Regions from separate parts of the Ferdinandcohnia sp. FSL W7-1320 genome, predicted to be linked through region 4. Evidence: riboswitches for the same ligand, from Rfam matches in the RefSeq annotation. Region 4 holds a riboswitch; each other region holds the start of a gene.
What was found. Region 4 has a riboswitch for S-adenosylmethionine ahead of NST91_RS11250 (carboxymuconolactone decarboxylase family protein). Riboswitches for the same ligand answer to the same signal wherever they lie in the genome.
Positions count from the first base shown of each region.

Region 1: it holds a riboswitch for S-adenosylmethionine, as region 4 does, so the genes downstream of both, NST91_RS06385 (O-acetylhomoserine aminocarboxypropyltransferase/cysteine synthase family protein) here and NST91_RS11250 (carboxymuconolactone decarboxylase family protein) in region 4, are expected to answer to the same signal.
Region 2: it holds a riboswitch for S-adenosylmethionine, as region 4 does, so the genes downstream of both, NST91_RS21735 (PLP-dependent aspartate aminotransferase family protein) here and NST91_RS11250 (carboxymuconolactone decarboxylase family protein) in region 4, are expected to answer to the same signal.
Region 3: it holds a riboswitch for S-adenosylmethionine, as region 4 does, so the genes downstream of both, NST91_RS21885 (DUF2292 domain-containing protein) here and NST91_RS11250 (carboxymuconolactone decarboxylase family protein) in region 4, are expected to answer to the same signal.

Region 1 covers NZ_JBBPAM010000001.1:1,269,497-1,274,253, forward strand. Annotated here, with positions in the region: gene NST91_RS06380 (MFS transporter) at 1-1,215, shown strand, start outside; SAM riboswitch class I at 1,405-1,505, shown strand; gene NST91_RS06385 (O-acetylhomoserine aminocarboxypropyltransferase/cysteine synthase family protein) at 1,576-2,898, shown strand; SAM riboswitch class I at 3,004-3,111, shown strand; gene NST91_RS06390 (methionine ABC transporter ATP-binding protein) at 3,263-4,288, shown strand; gene NST91_RS06395 (methionine ABC transporter permease) at 4,386-4,757, shown strand, end outside.
Region 2 covers NZ_JBBPAM010000001.1:4,458,715-4,463,471, forward strand. Annotated here, with positions in the region: gene NST91_RS21730 (acetoacetate--CoA ligase) at 1-627, opposite strand, end outside; gene NST91_RS21735 (PLP-dependent aspartate aminotransferase family protein) at 753-2,552, opposite strand; SAM riboswitch class I at 2,650-2,761, opposite strand; SAM riboswitch class I at 3,440-3,545, opposite strand; gene NST91_RS21740 (cache domain-containing sensor histidine kinase) at 3,857-4,757, shown strand, end outside.
Region 3 covers NZ_JBBPAM010000001.1:4,491,547-4,496,303, forward strand. Annotated here, with positions in the region: gene NST91_RS21875 (LLM class flavin-dependent oxidoreductase) at 15-1,400, opposite strand; gene ssuE (NADPH-dependent FMN reductase) at 1,421-1,972, opposite strand; gene NST91_RS21885 (DUF2292 domain-containing protein) at 2,152-2,325, opposite strand; SAM riboswitch class I at 2,647-2,746, opposite strand; gene NST91_RS21890 (hemerythrin domain-containing protein) at 3,187-3,696, opposite strand; gene NST91_RS21895 (glycerate kinase family protein) at 4,278-4,757, shown strand, end outside.
Region 4 covers NZ_JBBPAM010000001.1:2,229,958-2,234,714, reverse strand. Annotated here, with positions in the region: gene NST91_RS11260 (HAMP domain-containing sensor histidine kinase) at 1-486, opposite strand, end outside; gene NST91_RS11255 (response regulator transcription factor) at 461-1,147, opposite strand; gene NST91_RS11250 (carboxymuconolactone decarboxylase family protein) at 1,388-2,038, opposite strand; SAM riboswitch class I at 2,184-2,292, opposite strand; gene NST91_RS11245 (PAS domain S-box protein) at 2,492-4,108, opposite strand; gene NST91_RS11240 (AraC family transcriptional regulator) at 4,252-4,757, opposite strand, start outside.

The sequences.
Region 1 (4,757 bases), 960 kb from region 4:
TTTATCCTAGCAACTGTTTTTACACAATTAGGCATGGGTATGTACACAATCATGTATAACTTTTATGTAAGAGAGCTAGGTTACTCCGAGCAAACGAACGGAACAATTATTGCAATGACTGCTTTAGCATCTGCCTTAATTCTCGTACCCGCAGGGCTTATGAGTGATAAATTTGGCAGAAAGAAAGTGATGGTTCTTGGAGTTGCGATTTCTACATTCGCCTTTTTTGCTAGAAGTATACTAGAAATTGATCAGTTACTGATTGGAACTGCATTTATTACAGGGGTGTCGACTGCATTTATTCAAGTATCTGGAATCCCGTGGTTAGCGGAAAACTCCACATCTTCACAAAGGGTTCACCTTTTTAGTTTTCATTCAGCAATCATGATGGCCGCACAAGTAGTAGGAAATATTGCGGGAGGGGCATTTTCTGATGCCTTTCAATTTATCTTTCATTTGAGTGGACTTTGGAGTGTAAGAATCACATTATTAATTGCAACTATCATTTATATGGCTGGTATTTTACCGATACTTAAAATGAATGAACAGCCAAGGAAACAACCTGAGATTAAAACAGTGGCGTCATTTAGGCAGAAGCTGCGAACAAATAAATCACAAATAAAGTTAATTGCGATGTTTGCATTTGCTCAAATGATCATAGGGTTTGGATCAGGATTAGTTATTCCTTACCTAAATTTGTATTTTGCTGACCGGTTTTTAGCAAGTAATACAGTAATTGGTCTCATTTTATCATTGGGACAAGCAGCAACAGCGATCGCGATGATTATTGGACCAGCCATTGTTAGTAAGGTAGGAGAAGTTCGAGCAGTTGTTTATCTACAACTATCATCATTGCCTTTCCTCTTGCTGACAGGGTATACCGAAAATCTTTACATAGCGGCCATTGGCTTTTTATTTAGACAAGCCTTAATGAATGCAGGAAACCCGATCCAAGCATCTCTTGTTATGGGGCGGGTTGATGATTCTATGAAAGGACTGGCCAACTCTGTTAACCAAATGGTATTTTCATTAGGCTGGGCTTTAATGGGGCCAATATCAACCTCGATTGTGATGCTGTATGGTGCTTATTGGGGCTATGCTTATGTTTTTACAATTACATCTGTCTTATATTTAATAGGTTCTCTCTATTTCCTATTTGTTTTTACTGGGAAATCCTTTCAGAAAGAGGAAAAACAAATCGCGAAAATATCTTAATATGTCGTATTTCCCGGGAAAAATGGACGAATTTTGTAGCATTAACATGAATGTTTAATTAGTGTTGTCGATTTTCACAAAAAATACAAGTAATTTGGAATATCTTGTTTTTTCAAAATATTTTCATTGACTTGTGAATGAAAAAGGGTTAACATCAAATTAATCATAAAAGTAAAAACTTAATAGTTTATCTTATCAAGAGTGGTGGAGGGAATGGCCCTATGAAACCCGGCAACCGGTATTTACACGGTGCTAAATCCAGCAGGCTTTTTTTGCCTGAAAGATAAGAAGAGAGACCATACATACAACCTCTTCTTATCGAAGAGGTTTTTTTATTTAATCAAAGAGGGAGAGATTAATATGAGTGAAAAACAAAAAAATTTCAGACCAGAAACGATTGCAATACATGGGGGTCTTGAGGCAGATCCAGTAACCGGTGCTAGAGCAGTTCCTATCTACCAATCAAATGCGTTCAAATTTAATACTACTGAACATGCAGCAAATCTCTTTGGATTAAAGGAAAACGGTTATATTTATACTCGAATCCACAACCCAACTACTACTGTTTTTGAAGAAAGAGTAGCTCAATTAGAAGGTGGAGTAGGTGCATTAGCAGTTGCTAGCGGAATGGCAGCCATTACGACTTCAATCCTTAACATTGCGGGAGCAGGAGATGAGATTGTATCTGCTTCTACTTTATACGGTGGAACGTATAATCTATTTGCTAATACTCTACCTAAATATGGAATTAAAACGCATTTAGTAGATCCAAAAAATCCTGAAAATTTCCGTCAAGCAATAACACCAAATACAAAAGCAATCTTTGCTGAAACAATCGGAAACCCTAGCTTAGATATACTAGATATTGAGGCAGTTGCTAACATTGCTCATGAAGCAGGTATTCCACTAATTGTTGACAATACTTTTGCAACACCATATTTATGTAGACCAATTGAGCATGGAGCAGACATTGTTATCCATTCAGCTACAAAATGGTTACTAGGTAATGGAACAACCATGGGTGGAATTATAGTAGACGGAGGTAAATTCGATTGGAATTCACCAAAGTTCCCTGGATTTACAACTCCAGATCCTAGTTATCATGATTTAGTCTTTGCGGAAGCATTGGGACCAGTAGCCTTTATAATTAAAGCAAGAGTTCAACTACTACGTGATTTAGGTCCAGCTATTAGTCCATATAATTCATTCCAATTCAATTTAGGTTTAGAAACATTGCATGTTCGAATGAAGGAGCATATTGCGAATACGAAAAAAGTTGTTTCTTATCTTAAAAATCACCCTGGGGTTGAATGGGTGTTGTATCCAGGTGAAGAGGACCATCCAAATAAACAACTAGCTGATAAATATTTACCAAAAGGTGCAGGAGCGGTAATTGTATTCGGTATTAAAGGTGGAAGAGAAGCTGGCGAAAAGCTAATCAATAGTGTTGAGCTTTGGTCACATGTTGCAAATGTAGGAGATGCAAAAAGCTTAATTATTCACCCTGCTAGTACTACACACCAACAATTGAGCCCAGAAGACTTAAAGGCATCTGGTGTATCAGAGGACTTAGTCCGCTTATCTGTTGGTATTGAAAATGTGGAAGATATTTTAGAAGATTTAGAGCAAGCCATTAAAGCTGCAAATGGAACCAGTTCAGCCTTATCAGTGCCGACTGCATAACTGAAAAATTGTTCACAATATTTTCGTTGACACCCTTATATAGAGATGATAAGATTACTCTCGTGTTGTTTTAGTATGATAATAAAAATTAAATAAATCTGATAACTCTTATTTAGAGTGGTGGAGGGATGTGCCCGATGAAACCCAGCAACCGTCAACGTCTGTTGAAAAGGTGCCAATTCACACAAAGCTTTGGGCTTTGGAAGATGAGAGGAAGGAATCACAAAATTGTGCCTTTCTGCTCGTTTTTGCAGAAAGGCATTTATTTTTATATGCGTGGCATATTTGAATAATTATTATCTTTATTTATTTACATTATCGCATACACTAAACATAGTTTTCTCTGAATAGAAGGTGTGACAACGTGATAACACTAAAAAATGTTAAAAAGATTTATCAAACAAATACAAATTCTGTAACAGCAGTTAACAATATTGACCTTCAGATAAATGAAGGTGAAATTTTCGGAATCATTGGATACAGTGGCGCGGGTAAAAGTTCACTCATCCGTTTATTGAATGGGCTTGAAACTCCAACAGAAGGGAATATTTCTGTTGCTGGTCATAATATCACGTCCATTAAAGGAAAAGCATTACGTGATGCTCGTAAAGAAATAAGTATGATCTTTCAGCACTTTAACCTACTATGGTCGCGAACAGTTAGGGAAAATATCTCCTTTCCCCTGGAGATTGCAAAGGTGCCAAGAACTAAAAGAGAAGAACGGGTAAATGAGCTTATTAAGCTTGTAGGACTGGAAGGAAGAGAAGATGCTTACCCATCACAGCTAAGTGGTGGTCAAAAGCAAAGGGTTGGAATTGCAAGAGCACTTGCCAATAATCCGAAGGTTTTACTATGTGATGAAGCAACATCTGCATTAGACCCTCAAACAACTGACTCTATTTTGGACTTGCTAGTTGATATTAATGAGCGTTTAGGGTTAACAATCGTATTAATTACCCATGAAATGCATGTGATTCGTAAAATCTGTCATCGAGTTGCAGTAATGGAAAATGGGAAGTTTGTTGAACAGGGAAGAGTGCTTGATGTATTTAAAAAGCCTCAAGCCAACATTACAAAACGCTTCGTTCAGCAAGTGACAGAGCCTGAAGAAACAAAAGAAACGGTTGAGAATTTATTAGATCGTTATCCAAATGGAAAAATGGTTCAGCTTAGCTTTGTTGGTGAAGATGCTGAAATGCCATTAATTACAAGATTAATCCGAGATTTTAAGGTGGAAGTGAATATTTTACAAGGGAAAATTTCACAAACCCAAAATGGATCTTATGGAACATTATTTATACATCTTGATGGTGATGCTAATGAAGTCACTTCAGCCATCGAATTTATTCGACAACAACGAGTAGAAGCTGAGGTGATTGAAAATGCTTGAACAATTTCAAGAATTACTTAAATGGGAAAAACAAGTTAATGATTATCAAGCACTCAATTGGGGGAATCTTTGGGAAGCAACTTTAGAGACTTTATACATGACCTCAATCTCCGTGCTTGCTACTTTTATAATTGGTTTATTTTTAGGTTTAGTTCTCTTTTTAACAGATAAAGGAAATGCATGGGAAAATACAGTGGTGAATCGGATTGTATCTGCATTTGTTAATATTTTTCGTTCCATACCATTCATCATCCTGATTGTCCTATTGATACCTTTCACGAAAATTATGATGGGTTCCATGCTAGGACCAAATGCTGCGTTACCATCTTTGATTATAGGGTCAGCACCGTTTTATGCCAGAATGGTTGAAATTGCTTTGCGTGAAATCGATAAAGGAGTTATTGAGGCTTCTCATTCAATGGGAGCTACTAACTCGACAATCATTTTTAAAGTGTTAATTCCTGAATCT
Region 2 (4,757 bases), 2.2 Mb from region 4:
ATCATAAGACTTTCCGTTATATTGATAATCCAAAGTTGCAATTAATACTTTTGGATGAACTTGCCCAATCCGATCGATAATCCCCTTTGGACCAAAGTCAGGAGAGCATGATGTCCAAACAGCACCTAATGAAGTGGTTGCCAATAAGGCTACGAATGCTTCAATTCTATTTGTTACAACTCCAGCAACACGATCACCAGCACTTACTCCCAAACTCTTTAACCCAGACTGGGCACGTGCCACCCTATTACGCAATTCTCCCATTGTGATTGTTTGAGAGACGCCGTTTTCATCTGATTCAATAACTGCGGTTTGCTGATCGTCACCACGTAAAATATTTTCTGCAAAATTTAATCTAGAATCAGGAAACCATTGTGTACCTAGCATTCCACCATCGCTTGGAGGAACTACGACTCTTTCTCCTTTATCTCCAATAACTTTTGCAAAGTCCCATACCGCTGACCAGAATGATTCAGGTTGAGCGACTGACCAGCGATGAAAACGTTCATAGGGTAGGAGTGGAAAACCGACCTCTTGTGAAAACTTCACCAAATTCGACTGTGAGACCCAAGTTTCACTCGGCTCCCATAGAACCTTGGATTCTAGTAAACTGTGTTGTGTTGTCATTATCTATTCCTCCCTCATACTAAGAGAAGCATTATTCTAAGCACACACCCATCCCTTAGTTCATATTTTAATAGTTTCTCTTTACAATCATCCCCTACCTATAGAGGTAGGGGAAATCTTCACAATTATATTTCACAAGCATACGTAACAATAGCACCTCTGAGACGTTGTGCCTCCTTATAGGTACATCTGTTTTGTACTACCTCAAGTCCTGCCTCTTTCGCAACTTCCACTGCCCTTGGGGAAATAACACCTTCTTGTAACCAGAATACTTTTGGTTGAATCTTTGCTGCTTCAGCTGCAACTCCAATTGCTGCCTCAGGACTACGGAATACTTGAACGATATCTACCTTTACCGGAATAGATGTTAAATCTGGATATGCCTGTTCACCGAGTACCTCTGTTTCCCTTGGATTAACCGGGATAATTTTATAACCGAGACGCTGCATTTTTCGTGCAAGTCTGTAGCTTGGGCGAGCTGGATTACCACTTAGACCAACAACGGCAATTGTTTTTGCACGCTGAACTTCTTTCCCTTCAACTTCTTCACGAATAAATGTTGATTGAAGTGCCCAGCGTATGACTCCCTCATCATTAACCGCTGTTTCTCCTTTTTGCTCCCCTTTTGATGAAATGCCTGTCGCTTCATAAAAAGCCTGGTCCAAGTCATTAACTAAATCACGGTATGATTCAATACCAACTGATAATCGGATTAATTCTTCACTTACTCCAGTTTTTACTAACTCTTCCGCACTTAATTGCTGATGAGTTGTTGATGCCGGGTGAATAATAAGTGACTTGGCATCTCCAACATTTGCTACATGTGACCATAGTGCAATGTTATTAATTACTTTCTTACCGGTTTCTCTTCCACCCTTAATGCCAAAGTTTACGATTGAGCCATATCCCGAACGCAAATATTTAGTAGCTAGTTCATGTGCTGGATGCTCTTCAAGACCAGGGTATGAAACCCAATCAACCGCAGGATGGTCATTTAAGAATTTTGCGACTTTCAGTGCATTTTCATTATGTTTTTCGATTCTTAGGTGTAATGTTTCAAGACCCTGTATCAATAGGAACGCACTATGTGGGCTTAATGAAGAACCAAAATCTCTTAAAAGCTGAACTCTAAGTTTGGTACTAAATGCTAAAGTTCCAAATTCATTTGCATACTTAATTCCGTTATAACTTTGATCTGGCTCTGTAAAGCCTGGGAACTTTTCACTGTTCCAATTAAAACGGCCTCCATCAACGACTAACCCACCAATTGTCGTTCCATGTCCACCTATCCACTTTGTTGCGGAGTGAACCACTATATCAGCACCATATTGGATTGGTTTACAAACATATGGAGAAGCAAATGTATTATCTATAATGAGTGGTACTCCATTTTCATGTGCAATCGCTGATACTGCTTCAATATCTAAAACATGCAAGCTTGGGTTTCCAATCGTTTCTGCAAATACGGCCTTTGTTTTAGGTGTTATAGCTTTTCTAAAATTCTCAGGATCTGTTGGATCAACGAAATGAGTCTTGATTCCATATTTCGGAAGCGTAACAGCGAAAAGATTGTAAGTTCCGCCATATAAGTTGGAAGCTGCTACAATTTCGTCTCCTGCTTGTGCGACGTTCATAATGGATAGAGCAATTGCGGCCATTCCTGAAGATGTTGCTACAGCTGCGACACCATCCTCCAACAACGCGATTCGTTTCTCAAGCACATCAACAGTCGGGTTACCGATTCTAGAATAAATATTACCTGACTCATCAAGACTAAATAGACTTTGAGCATGATCTGTATTATGAAAGACGAAAGAACTCGTTTGATATATTGGTACTGCACGTGAACCAGTTGTAGGATCTGGGGATTGACCACCATGTAAAAGTATCGTTTCATCATCATAAGTTTCATATTGTTTTGTCATTGTTTAAACCTCCAAGTTCAATTTTCTGCAAGTTTGCTAGATAAGTTTTTATTTTATGTAAATAAAAAGCCCCCTCAAAATAAGAAGAGGGGGCCTCAACTTATCTTTCAGATGTACACACATCTGCAGGAATTAGCACCTTTTCAAGTTTTCACTTGAAGGTTGCTGGACTTCATCGGGCCTGTTCCCTCAGTCTCTCTGGATAAGAATTTTATTAAAATGACGTATTAACGCTTTAATCCTTCATTAATATAAAGTATTATAGAATACTTTATTTTTTCAGTCAATATATTTTTTAGAAAAATATATCTATTGCCAAGATTTTTTCTATTTAAATTAACTGTTGAAAAGTTCTCCTTCTTCCACTTTAAAATAAGGCTCTTTTCTAAAAGATTGTTGCTTTTATATGTAGGGTGATTACCGCTCCTGGTACTCGCTTTCCGCGGACGATCCGCAAGCCTCCTCAACGAAATGTGGAGGCGGCTTGCACAGAAACGAGAAAATTGGCCGACTAAAGCGCCACGTCGTGTGCGTCGGAGACTCCGACAAAGAGGCGTATTTTGCCTCTGAAGGAGGAGTTGAAATTTCTCGAGTTTCTAGCCGCTGCAACTGGACAAGTCGCTATGTCACTGCGGGGTCTCACCTGGATCGCTATTCCCGCGGGACCTTGAATTGCTTCCTCGAAACTACACCGCACGAAGAAAATGCAAGCATTTTCGAGGATCCCGTACCATCCACTGAAATAATTAATTGGACAATAATATATCCCTTGCATATTCGGATCAAAAAGCAACAAAGTTTACGAAAATAGCCTAAAATAAAAACCCCTTCTGAAAGACCAGAAGGGGCGCAAGAATTTACAATAATAATATTTGCATTCGTCCACCTTCTCATCTCCGGAATAAAAATACTCCTCTGAACTTGGCACCGGGCATTCAAATGCTGGTTGCCGAGGCTTCGTAGGGTCAGTCCCTCCACCTCTCTTGATAAGAAGAATTGCATTATTTAACTTTAGTTGTAATGTTAAACATTTTAGATAATTTAGTCAATGGTTTTTTTATAGATGATAAAAAATTTTTTTATTGTTTCATATATTTATTTAAAACAACTATAGAGCACTAGAGCAAGGTTCCACCATAACTTAGTCTAACCGATAAACAAGCATTTTCAATTCCCTTAACAAATGATAAAATGGCACTAGTTCTTAGTTCCTGTGTTTTAAAACTTTAACATCCCTCTCGATGATAACGGTTACAAATATACAAGATTATTAAACTAATGACAAAATAGAAAGGCGAAAGCCCATGATCAAAAAATTTAAAAAATGGAACACATTACGAAATCAGATCTTATTTATCTTCTTATTTGTCATGATTATCGTTCTTTTGATTGTAGGTCTATTAACATTAAGACAGGTCTCTACTCTTTTAAAAAGCAATGCAGAAAAACAAATCCGCCAGGTTGCGATTGAGGCAAACGGTAGAATGGAATCTTTATACGAACAAATTAATATGTCGTCAAAGCTCGTCATTACGGACGAGGGCGTTCAAAAAGCCCTAACAAAAATGTTTGATGGAAAAGAAATCTCCTTCCAGGAACGTCAACAATTAATGGGACATGTAAACCGTATTATGGGGAATACAGATGGCATCTTTTCATTTCAAATCTTTTCTGGGGAACAACAACGTGTTATTCCCCTAGATGAAGACTTATTAAAAAATCGGATAGAGAAGAAATGGATTGAAAAAGCTAGGCTTGCAAAGGGTGGAATGGTTTGGATAGGAGATGACCCGCAAGATAAAAACAATTTCCTAGCCATACGTAGGATTAGTTTAATCGAGCGCAGATTTGTACATGGCGGTTACCTTTTAATAAGTATAAACCGTGACCATTTTCAATTTCCAGTATCAAACAACCAATACTCCATTCTTTTGGACGAAAACGATCAGCCAATTGTTCAAAATTACAATGGAGATATCTCAAAAATTCTTTCAAGTCCTAAGGGTACTGTTCAACTCGACGAAGGCGACTATATTGTAACAAAGGAAACTTCCAAACTTACAGGCTGGACCGTCCTTATATTAACGCCCATTAGTGAACTTACAAAAGGGCTAGCTGGAATTCGGACAGGCATCATTTTATCTGGTGTAGCTGGTGCAATCATTTTTATGATTTTTTCCTTATTTCTTTCAACTGTCATTACAA
Region 3 (4,757 bases), 2.3 Mb from region 4:
CTATTTTTTACAGCTTAATTTACTGCTAGTACTGCCTTTTTTGAGTATTGCTTTCCTGGATGATGAGCAGGCAACTGGCTCCCACGTCCAAACAGGCTTTCTCTTAATGTGTCACCTTCGTATTCTTTCCGTACAAGACCTCTTTCCTGTAATACTGGTACAACTAGCTCTATAAAATCTTTAAATGTTCCAGGTGTAATCGCGTAAGCAATGTTAAATCCATCGACTCCGGTCTCCTCCACCCAGCTCTCTAAATCATCAGCTACCTGTTCGGGGCTTCCAACAGTCACAGGACCAAGGCCGCCAATTCCGGTGTATTTCTTTATCTCATCAATCGTCCATTTTTTATCAGAATCGATTTTTGTAAAGTTCTCAACGGTCGATTGAATCGCATCATTTTTCACATACTTTAAATTTTCATCTGGACTATACTCTGAAAAGTCGATTCCAGTCCAGCCACCTAGAAGTGCTAATGCCCCTTCATAGCTTACGTGTTTTTGATACTCATTGTATTTATCTTGTGCTTCTTCTGCTGTTTGACCAACGATTGGAGTAATACAAGCAAGTATTTTTATTTCATCTGGTGCTCTGCCAGCCTTGATTGCTTCTTCACGTAGTTTCTTGACGGAATGCTTAGCTGCATTTTTAGTCGGTGCCCCAATAAAAATTAATTCCGCATGTTTACCAGCAAAAGCCCGCCCCTTACTAGAAGTTCCGGCTTGGTAAAGGACTGGTGTTCGTTGTGGAGAAGGTTCGCAAAGGTGAGCACCTGGAACCTTATAATACTTACCTTCATGATTGATATCGTGAACCTTACTTGGATCTGCAAAAATTCGATTCTGTTTGTCTAGTAAAACTGCATCATCCTCCCAACTTCCTTCCCATAATTTATAGCAGACTTCTAAGTATTCATCGGCAATATCATAGCGCTCATCGTGTTTAATCTGATCTTCCAAGCCCATATTCACAGCGGCACTTTTTAAATATGAAGTTACAATATTCCAGCCTACACGCCCTTTTGTAATATGATCGAGCGTCGACATCCTGCGAGCAAATGTATATGGATGCTCATGAGTAACAGATGCAGTAACCCCAAATCCTAAATGTTTCGTCACCGCTGACATTAACGGTACAACAAGGGATGGATCATTGACAGGTGTTTGTGTACCTTGGCGGATTGCAGCATCTCTTGAACCTTGATACACATCGTATGGCCCTAGTACATCTGCTAGAAATATAGCATCGAATCTACCCTTTTCTAAAAGCTTCGCGAGTTCAATCCAATACTCGCTGTCTTTATAACGATGGGATTGATCCTCTGGATGTGTCCATAGACCTGGGGATTGATGTCCCACACAATTCATATCAAACGCATTTAAATAAATTCTTTTCTTCGTCATTTTCATTAACTCCTCTTCCATTAATTTTTCAAGGCAAAGTCTTTTTTCTTATTTACTGTTTCAATAAAGTAATAAAGCTCTTTTTTCAATCTCACTAACACATTCTCGTCCGTTATTGGGTTGACTACTTGTGTTTTATCGATTTGGCAATCTTGGAAGTACACTCCTTGTTGGCTTTGCCCCTTTAATGCAGCCAATAATGGTTTGAGGCTGAACTCAATCGCAAGTAAGTGGGCTGGGCTTCCACCTGTCATGATTGGTAATACTGTTTTCTGCGACAGCACATCTTGGGGAAGCAAATCTAGTACTGCCTTCAAAATCCCAGTGTAGGCTGCCTTGTATACGGGCGATCCTACAATCACTCCCTCAGCACCTTGAAGGAGTAAAGTCAGATCCTTAAGTGCAGGACTATCAAACCTCAGATTAAAAATGTCCTCAAATGGAATATCTCTAACAGATACATATGTGACCGAGAAACCCTCTTGTTTCAGCTTTTTTCCAACATACTGTAGGACTAAATCCGTTCTAGAACTCTCAGACGGACTTCCTGATAAAATTACGATTTCACCCATTTTAATCATCCTTTCGCTTGTGTCTTTTTTTTATTTAAATGAGTTTAACTTCGGATTATTTGTAAAGAATCCCCTCTTTTCCAAGAAAAAAACGAATAAAAAAGGCATCTTTATCTAAAGCGTCTTTTTTGGACGCTTTGAAAATAAAGATGCCTTTAGTCGTCTAATCGGCACGTTATTTACTTAGTTTTAGTTTGGGTTGATGTGGATTTTTGCAAGGAAAAACGCTTCTTTTCTGTTGCATCGATTTGGGTAATTTCCCCATTGTGAACCGTGATCACAATAGATCCAAAATCCAATTTCTCCAAGGTAGATAAAATATGCTTTACCTTTGATTCATCAAGCTGCGCCATACAACTCCCCCTTGTTCAAGATGTATATGATTCATTGCCATTGGTTGACCAGTATGGCAATCAGTTCTGCGGCTAAAAAATCAAATGCGCCTTGGCGTATTTGCGCCAGATTTTAGGCCCAAAGGAAGTGGGTCATAAAAACGTTGCCACAAGACGTGGCGTTCTTAGTCTTTGATCTTACTGCTCGAAAACTTCCTTTGAAAAATCGTGGCATCCGCCGGAGGCTTTATTTTTATCAGTAGAAGTATGACTTTTACTGATAAAAATAAAAAAGCCCTCTTCTAATAAGAAGAGGGCATACGTGATTATTTTCATACGCTCTTCTTATCTTTCAAGCTTTACGCTTGCTGGAATTGGCACAGTACAATTGTCTGTTGCCGAGGCTTCGATGGGCCAGTCCCTCCACCTCTCTGGATAAGAATAAAATGGTAATTTAGTTGTTGATATATAAATTACACGGAATTTTTGTTTCTGTCAATCGATTTCAGTGAAAATTTTTAAAAGGTAGAAATTTTAGTTATTTTGTCATAGTGTTTATCGTTCTTCTAAGGATTAGGCTGTTTATACACCTTTAAAAAATGTTTATGCTAGGACTTTTGTATATACTTGGAAAAAGTTGATTTAAAATTGCTCCTTTTGATATGACTTTTGGGTACTTTTTGAAAAACAAATATCATAAACGCTTTTTTTCTTATGATTTTTGGATAGAACTGGTAATATCCATAATATAAATGCTGCTTATTGCATGACTTTTGGAAATCACAGGAAAAACCTGCATTATACCATTTGGTGTAAACCCACAAAAAAAGACCTCGAATCATTATATAATTCGCGGTCGCCGTTTATGATATTTTATTAATTTCACAGTAATCGTTCGAGCTCAGCTTTTTCTTCAGTGGACAATATTCTCTCAGCCAATGGAAAAAGCATATTTTCTTCCTTCGCGAAGTGCTGTGTTAAGGTTGCGTACGCTTGGACTGCGTAAACTGTAATAGTTTGTGCATCATATTCATCCATATCCTTTCCCACTAGAGCAGCCTCATCAAGGAAATCTCGTAAATGCTTTTCCGCTTTACGATGCTCATATTCCATTGTACCGATGGTTTGGTCTTTATCACCAAGACGACGGTCCATCATTGGGAACAGTCCTTCATCCTCACGTTTTGAATGTGCATTAAGCTCAATATTAAATGATGAAATCTGCTTGTATAATTCTGAAAACAGTTCAAGCACTCTGGGACCAGATTCGTATTCTATTTCTTCCGTGATCTCATAGAAACGATTCATCATTGCCCTCAATGACTCGTGCTCATCCTTTAATTTTTGCAGCGGAGGACTAAGTAGCTTCACATTTTGATCCTCTATCAACATTCAACTTCACCCCTTCACCAGTCATATGTCACCTTCCTATAGCATACGATAATTGCTCAAAAATTTTAGTGATAGGAATCACTAGGTCGAATCCCCTCACAAACAATGTCCTATATGATGCTTGATGATGATAGATATAATAAACCAAGTAGGCAATCAACTAACGGAAAAGGTTGTCTCTACGATATAGGACTAAGTTTTGTAGATATAGGAGTAAACTTGCGATTTAACGGACGGAGTTTAAAGGATTTAGGACAAATATCTCAATATATCGTACATAACCATCCATAGATTCAGCCATATAAAAAACCTTCCAAGCACTCGGAAGGCCAATTATGAGCTTCAGCAAAGAATTACTATTTCTTTCTTTTTTCTCAGTTGCTTTGTAGTTCTTGAATCGCGTTTGGAATAACATATGTTTCTATTACCTGGTTTAAACAGTGGGACGCGGGACCTGTCCCTGTGTCCCTGGTATGGCGCGAAATTTGTGTCGCTCAATGATTTCTCATAATTCTCTCATTCTCTTTTAATTTTTGTACTGTAGATTACTAGGTAACAACGTTTTATAGGAGGATTTTGAGATGAAGATTGTTATTGTGCCTTCGGGTTTTAAGGAATGTTTAGATGCAGAGGAAGTTGCTTTGGCAATGGAACGGGGTGTGAGGCGCTTTGATACGTCAATTGATCCTGTAGTAATCCCCATGGTTGATGGTGGGGAAGGATTTGTAAAGACTATTATTAGCATTAAAGGTGGAGATTTAATTTATAAAAAGGTAACTGGACCAGTCGGGAAGAAAATCAGTAGTTATTTTGGCTTTTATGAAGAGAGTGGTAGACGTATCGCTGTGATTGAAATGGCAGCCGTAGCTGGGTTGAAGCTAGTGCCTCGTAATCAACGAAATCCGTTAAGAACTACGACCTATGGAGTTGGAGAATTAATAATGGCTGCACTTGATTTCGGTGTCGATCATATCTTAATTGGCTGTGGAGATTCAGGTACTTCTGATGGAGGTGCAGGGATGGCACAGGCGTTGGGGGTTCAGTTTTTAAATAAGGAGCAA
Region 4 (4,757 bases):
ATAAAAGATTGGCTCATAATCATCAAGATTTTGAATGAGCATATGAAACTCTTTTAAATCTTCTTTGATCATCTGATTTTTTGCTTCTGCGAGCTTATCAGCATACTCTTCTTCAAATTTATCAAAGTTCTTCTCTTCACTTAACTCAGGATTATAAGACCTAGAATATTGAAACTCTGTGTAATATAAATCTTCTTCTGCTTGCTTCCATTCTTCCTGAGTGAGGGTATTGCCACTTAAAATATGTTCCTCACTTTTATATTTCCCTAATAGTCTTGTGAGGTCTCCAATCAACCTTTCACTTTCCTTTACATAGGCCATGCTCTCTATGTAATACTCTTCGGTTACGCTGCTAAAATTAACATCATTCACAATCTCCACTTCAACAACGGCTCGAGCTATTCCTGTAAAACACAAGATCGCAATGACAAAAACAATGATTTTCGTTATAATCGAGTGGCTATATTTTTTCCACTTTATATCCAACACCCCACACCACCTTCAAATATTTTGGTTCTTTCGGATTGATTTCGATTTTCTCTCTGATTTTTCGTATATGAACGGTAACGGTATTTTCCGGGTTAAAGGAGGGTTCGTTCCATACCTTTTCATATATCTCCTCGATTGAAAATACTCTTCCCGCGTTTTCTGTCAGAAGCCTTACAATTTTATATTGCACGGGTGTAAGATGGACTTCCTCGCCATCGACCGTGACCGTTTTACTTTCATCATCGATAATCAATCCCCCAGTCTGAACTATATTGGTTCTCGTATCAAGGCCACCGAAAGTTGTATATCTTCTGAGTTGGGATTTAACTCTTGCAATAAGTTCCAACGGATTAAAAGGCTTCGTCATGTAATCATCTGCCCCAATATTTAGGCCTAATATTTTGTCATGATCCTCTGATTTTGCAGAAAGCATGATTAAAGGAATATTGTTTTCTTTCCGAATTTCCATAGTTGCTCTCATTCCATCCATTTTGGGCATCATCAGATCCATGATAATAAGATGGATTTCCTGACTTTTGATGACCTCGATTGCTTCTAGTCCATTAGAAGCTTTACAAACCGTATAGCCTTCATTCTCTAAGTAAATTCCAATCGCATCGACGATGGCTTGATCATCGTCACAAACCAATATATTCATAACGTTCACTCCTACTTGTGGTGTTCACCATTTCTATCAACTCCTTAGAATTTACTATAAGGAAAGGATATCAATCAAATCTTAACAAACACTGCATGCAAATCTTAAGATTTTCTTATTATTTTGAGATGCAAATCCTAGTCTATCATGAAAATATAGGTGGAAAATAAAAAGAGAACACAGACCTTTGGTTAGGTTTGTGTTCCCCTTCTATTAAAAGATTATGTTTTATATGGTTAATTACTTCTCATCATACGCATTAAGCGCATTTACACTGTGTGCCAAAGCAGAACCTGCTTTTAATGCTACTGCCACGAAAATAGCTTCTGAGATTTCTTCTAAATCAGCACCCGCTTTTTTGGCATTTTTCGTATGTAGGTTAATGCAATACGCGCAACCTGTTGTGTGCGCACACGCCACCGCGATTAACTCTTTCTCTTTTTCTGTTAAGTTTTTCGCCTTAAGAGATTTTGTGTCAAAATCAATAAATGCTTTAAAAGCCTCACCATTTAAATCAGCAAATTCTTTTAGTCTTGCAAAATAAGCCTCTTTATATAGATCTTCATCGCCATTTCCATCATAGGCATTGAGTGCATTCACACCATGTGCTAAAGCGGAACCTGCCTTTAATGCTGTTGCAACAAAAATAGCCTCTGCTACTTCTTCTCTAGAAGACTCATTCTTCTTTGCATTCCCAACATGTAAATCAATGCAATAAGGACAACCTGTAATATGGGCTACTGCAACCGCAATCAATTCCTTTTGCTTTACGGAAAGCTTGCCTGCAGCTAGTGCTTGGCTATCAAACTTTATAAATGATTGAAATGCTTCAGGTGCATATTTTTTCAATTCTGGTAGTCTTCCGAAATATTCCTTTTTGTACAAACTCATCGTAAATCTCTCCCTTAGCAATTTTTTCACCAAATAAAATACAACTTTTCACATTAATTTACTCACCTTAAAATCAAATATCCTTATTTCCAGTGAATAAAATGTAAAAGCCCCTTCCGATGAGGAAGAGGCAATATGTATCCCACACTCATCTTTCAAGCAAATGCTTGCTGGAATTAGCACCTAGTTACATTCTTTGTAACGGTTGCTGCGGGTTCACTGGACCAGGTTCCTCCCCCGACTCTCGATAAGAGATGTCGTATTTTATTTTTGTAATATTTAACAATATTAGCGTACATGAAGTCACATGAGGTTGTCAACTAAAATATCAAATTATTCCGAAAATATATCTAACGGAACTTAATAGATAATGAGCAAAGAAAAACGACATATACATGTCGTTTTTCGATACAATCTAAATGATAAACTACAGAGATTAAAAACTCCCCCTTGTTATCTATCATAGATTTTATATAAGGTTTTTGTTTTCTTTGCGTGGTACATGGCCAAATCAGCATGACGCAAAAGTAACTCCATGTCTACTCCATGTTCTGGATAGAAGACAACTCCAATACTTGTTGAAATTTCAGCAATCGAATTTGAAACGTAGATGGGCTGCTGGATAACCCTCGCTATACTGTTTGCAGTCACACTTATTTCTTCATCATTTTTTCGACCAGGAAGTACGATTGCAAATTCATCTCCACCTATACGATAAACAAGACCTACAGAACCAAGGACTCCAGTTAATCGGGCTGTTACTTTGATTAGTACCATATCACCAGCTTGATGACCAAACTCATCGTTAACCGATTTAAGACCATGCAAATCTAAATACATAATGGTAAACAATGAATCCTTTTCAATCTCTTCCATTAAATCTAAATGGAATTTAAGGCGGTTAGGTAAATCTGTTAAGGTATCATGGTAGGCACGGTACCTGATTAAGTCCTCTTCCTTCTTTTTCTCGGTCACATCCCAGAACACGACTTGGACAGCTGATTCACCGTTTAATTTAGTTGGGATTCCACTTACTTCAACATCAATCTCCTGACCATCTATGCGTACGAATTTTTCATATAAGGTTGGTTCATAAATGCCATTGTCTTCAATATTCTTAATCCTTCTTGATACGATAAGTCGAAAATCCGGGTGAATAATATCATATATTGGAATACCTTCTATCAATTTTTCATCTGTGATTCCTAATAATTGCAAAGCTGCAGGGTTGGCATATTGGATAACACCTTTTTGATGGACTAAAATACCCAATGGGGAATAATCGACTAATTGTCGATAACGGTCCTCACTTTCTTTCAATGCCTGTTCCATTTTTTTTCGTTCCGTAATATTACGATAACTAACTAAAATAGCCCTTTTTTCCATATAAGAGATTGGAACCGCCGATATAACTGCATCAACAATACGGCCATTTTTACTGCGTATTTTCAAATCTAAATCAAGAAGTTGCTTATTTTGATCGATAATTTCTTGGCTCCGAGTTTGAATCAGTTCATGCATGCTAGGATCAATAAATCTCATAATTGACTCCCCAATCATATCTTCAGCAAACGTGTCAACTAGTTTAGCTGCAGACTCATTCGCGTATAAGATAATCTCTCCATCAAATACCAAGATAGGGTCCGGTGAATAATTTAAGAGGTTACGAAACCTTTCTTCACTCTCAAGTAAACTAAGCTGTAAATTCTTTTTATCAGTTATATCAAGAATTTGAGCAATTAGGTAGAACGTTTTATCGTCTTGTTGAAAAATCGAAACGGAAAGAAAAACCCATACTATATTTCCATTTTTATGAAAGTATCTCTTTTCCATTTCATAAGAACTTTTTTTACCTTTTATTAGTTCTTGCACAAATCTAAGATCTTCTTCTAAATCATCCGGGTGTGTAATCTGTTGAAAGGTAAGAGATAATAGTTCCTCTTCTAAATAGCCAGTAATCTTTGATAGTGCTGGATTTGTTTTTATACACTGCCCTTCTAGTGAAAACAAGGCCATGCCTATAGGTGAATAATGAAAAGCTTGTTCAAACCGATTAATAAAATGTAACATTAAATAAACTACCTCTACTATGAAATTTCTATCTTATCGTATAATACCACCAATTCCATATTATCGTTAGTTTTAATTATTTTATGCAACTTATTGACGCTTTTATTTTTAGTAGCTCAACAAAATCAAGAAATTAAAGATGATTATCGTTCTGCTTTTAGAATCCTAAATTGATTCGGGGACATGCCTGTATTCCTCTTAAACACTCGCCAAAAATGAACATGATTGGAATAACCCACTTTTCCTGCAATTTGATTCACTTTCAAGCTTGTATGTATTAAGTATCTTTTTGCTTCATTTATACGGATTGCGTTCAAGTATTCAATAAAACTGCATCCAGTGTATTTTTTAAAAAGTCTACTTATATACTGCTCATTTACATGAAAATGATAGGATAAAACACCAAGTGAAATATCGCTTGTAAAATTGTTATTAATAAATGTAATAATCTTTTCGATTTCATTTTTACCAGTGTTATCTTGTTGTCCCGAAACTTTCATCTTTTCTAAAGGACACGCATCCTCTATCAGTCTATTACTTTCAATTAATAATTGGGATAGCAAAGATCTAAGGTACATATCCCTTTCCTTTAGATTCTTTTGGTACTCCTCGAATAGCCTCATTATGATAGTGTTAATTAATTCTCTTT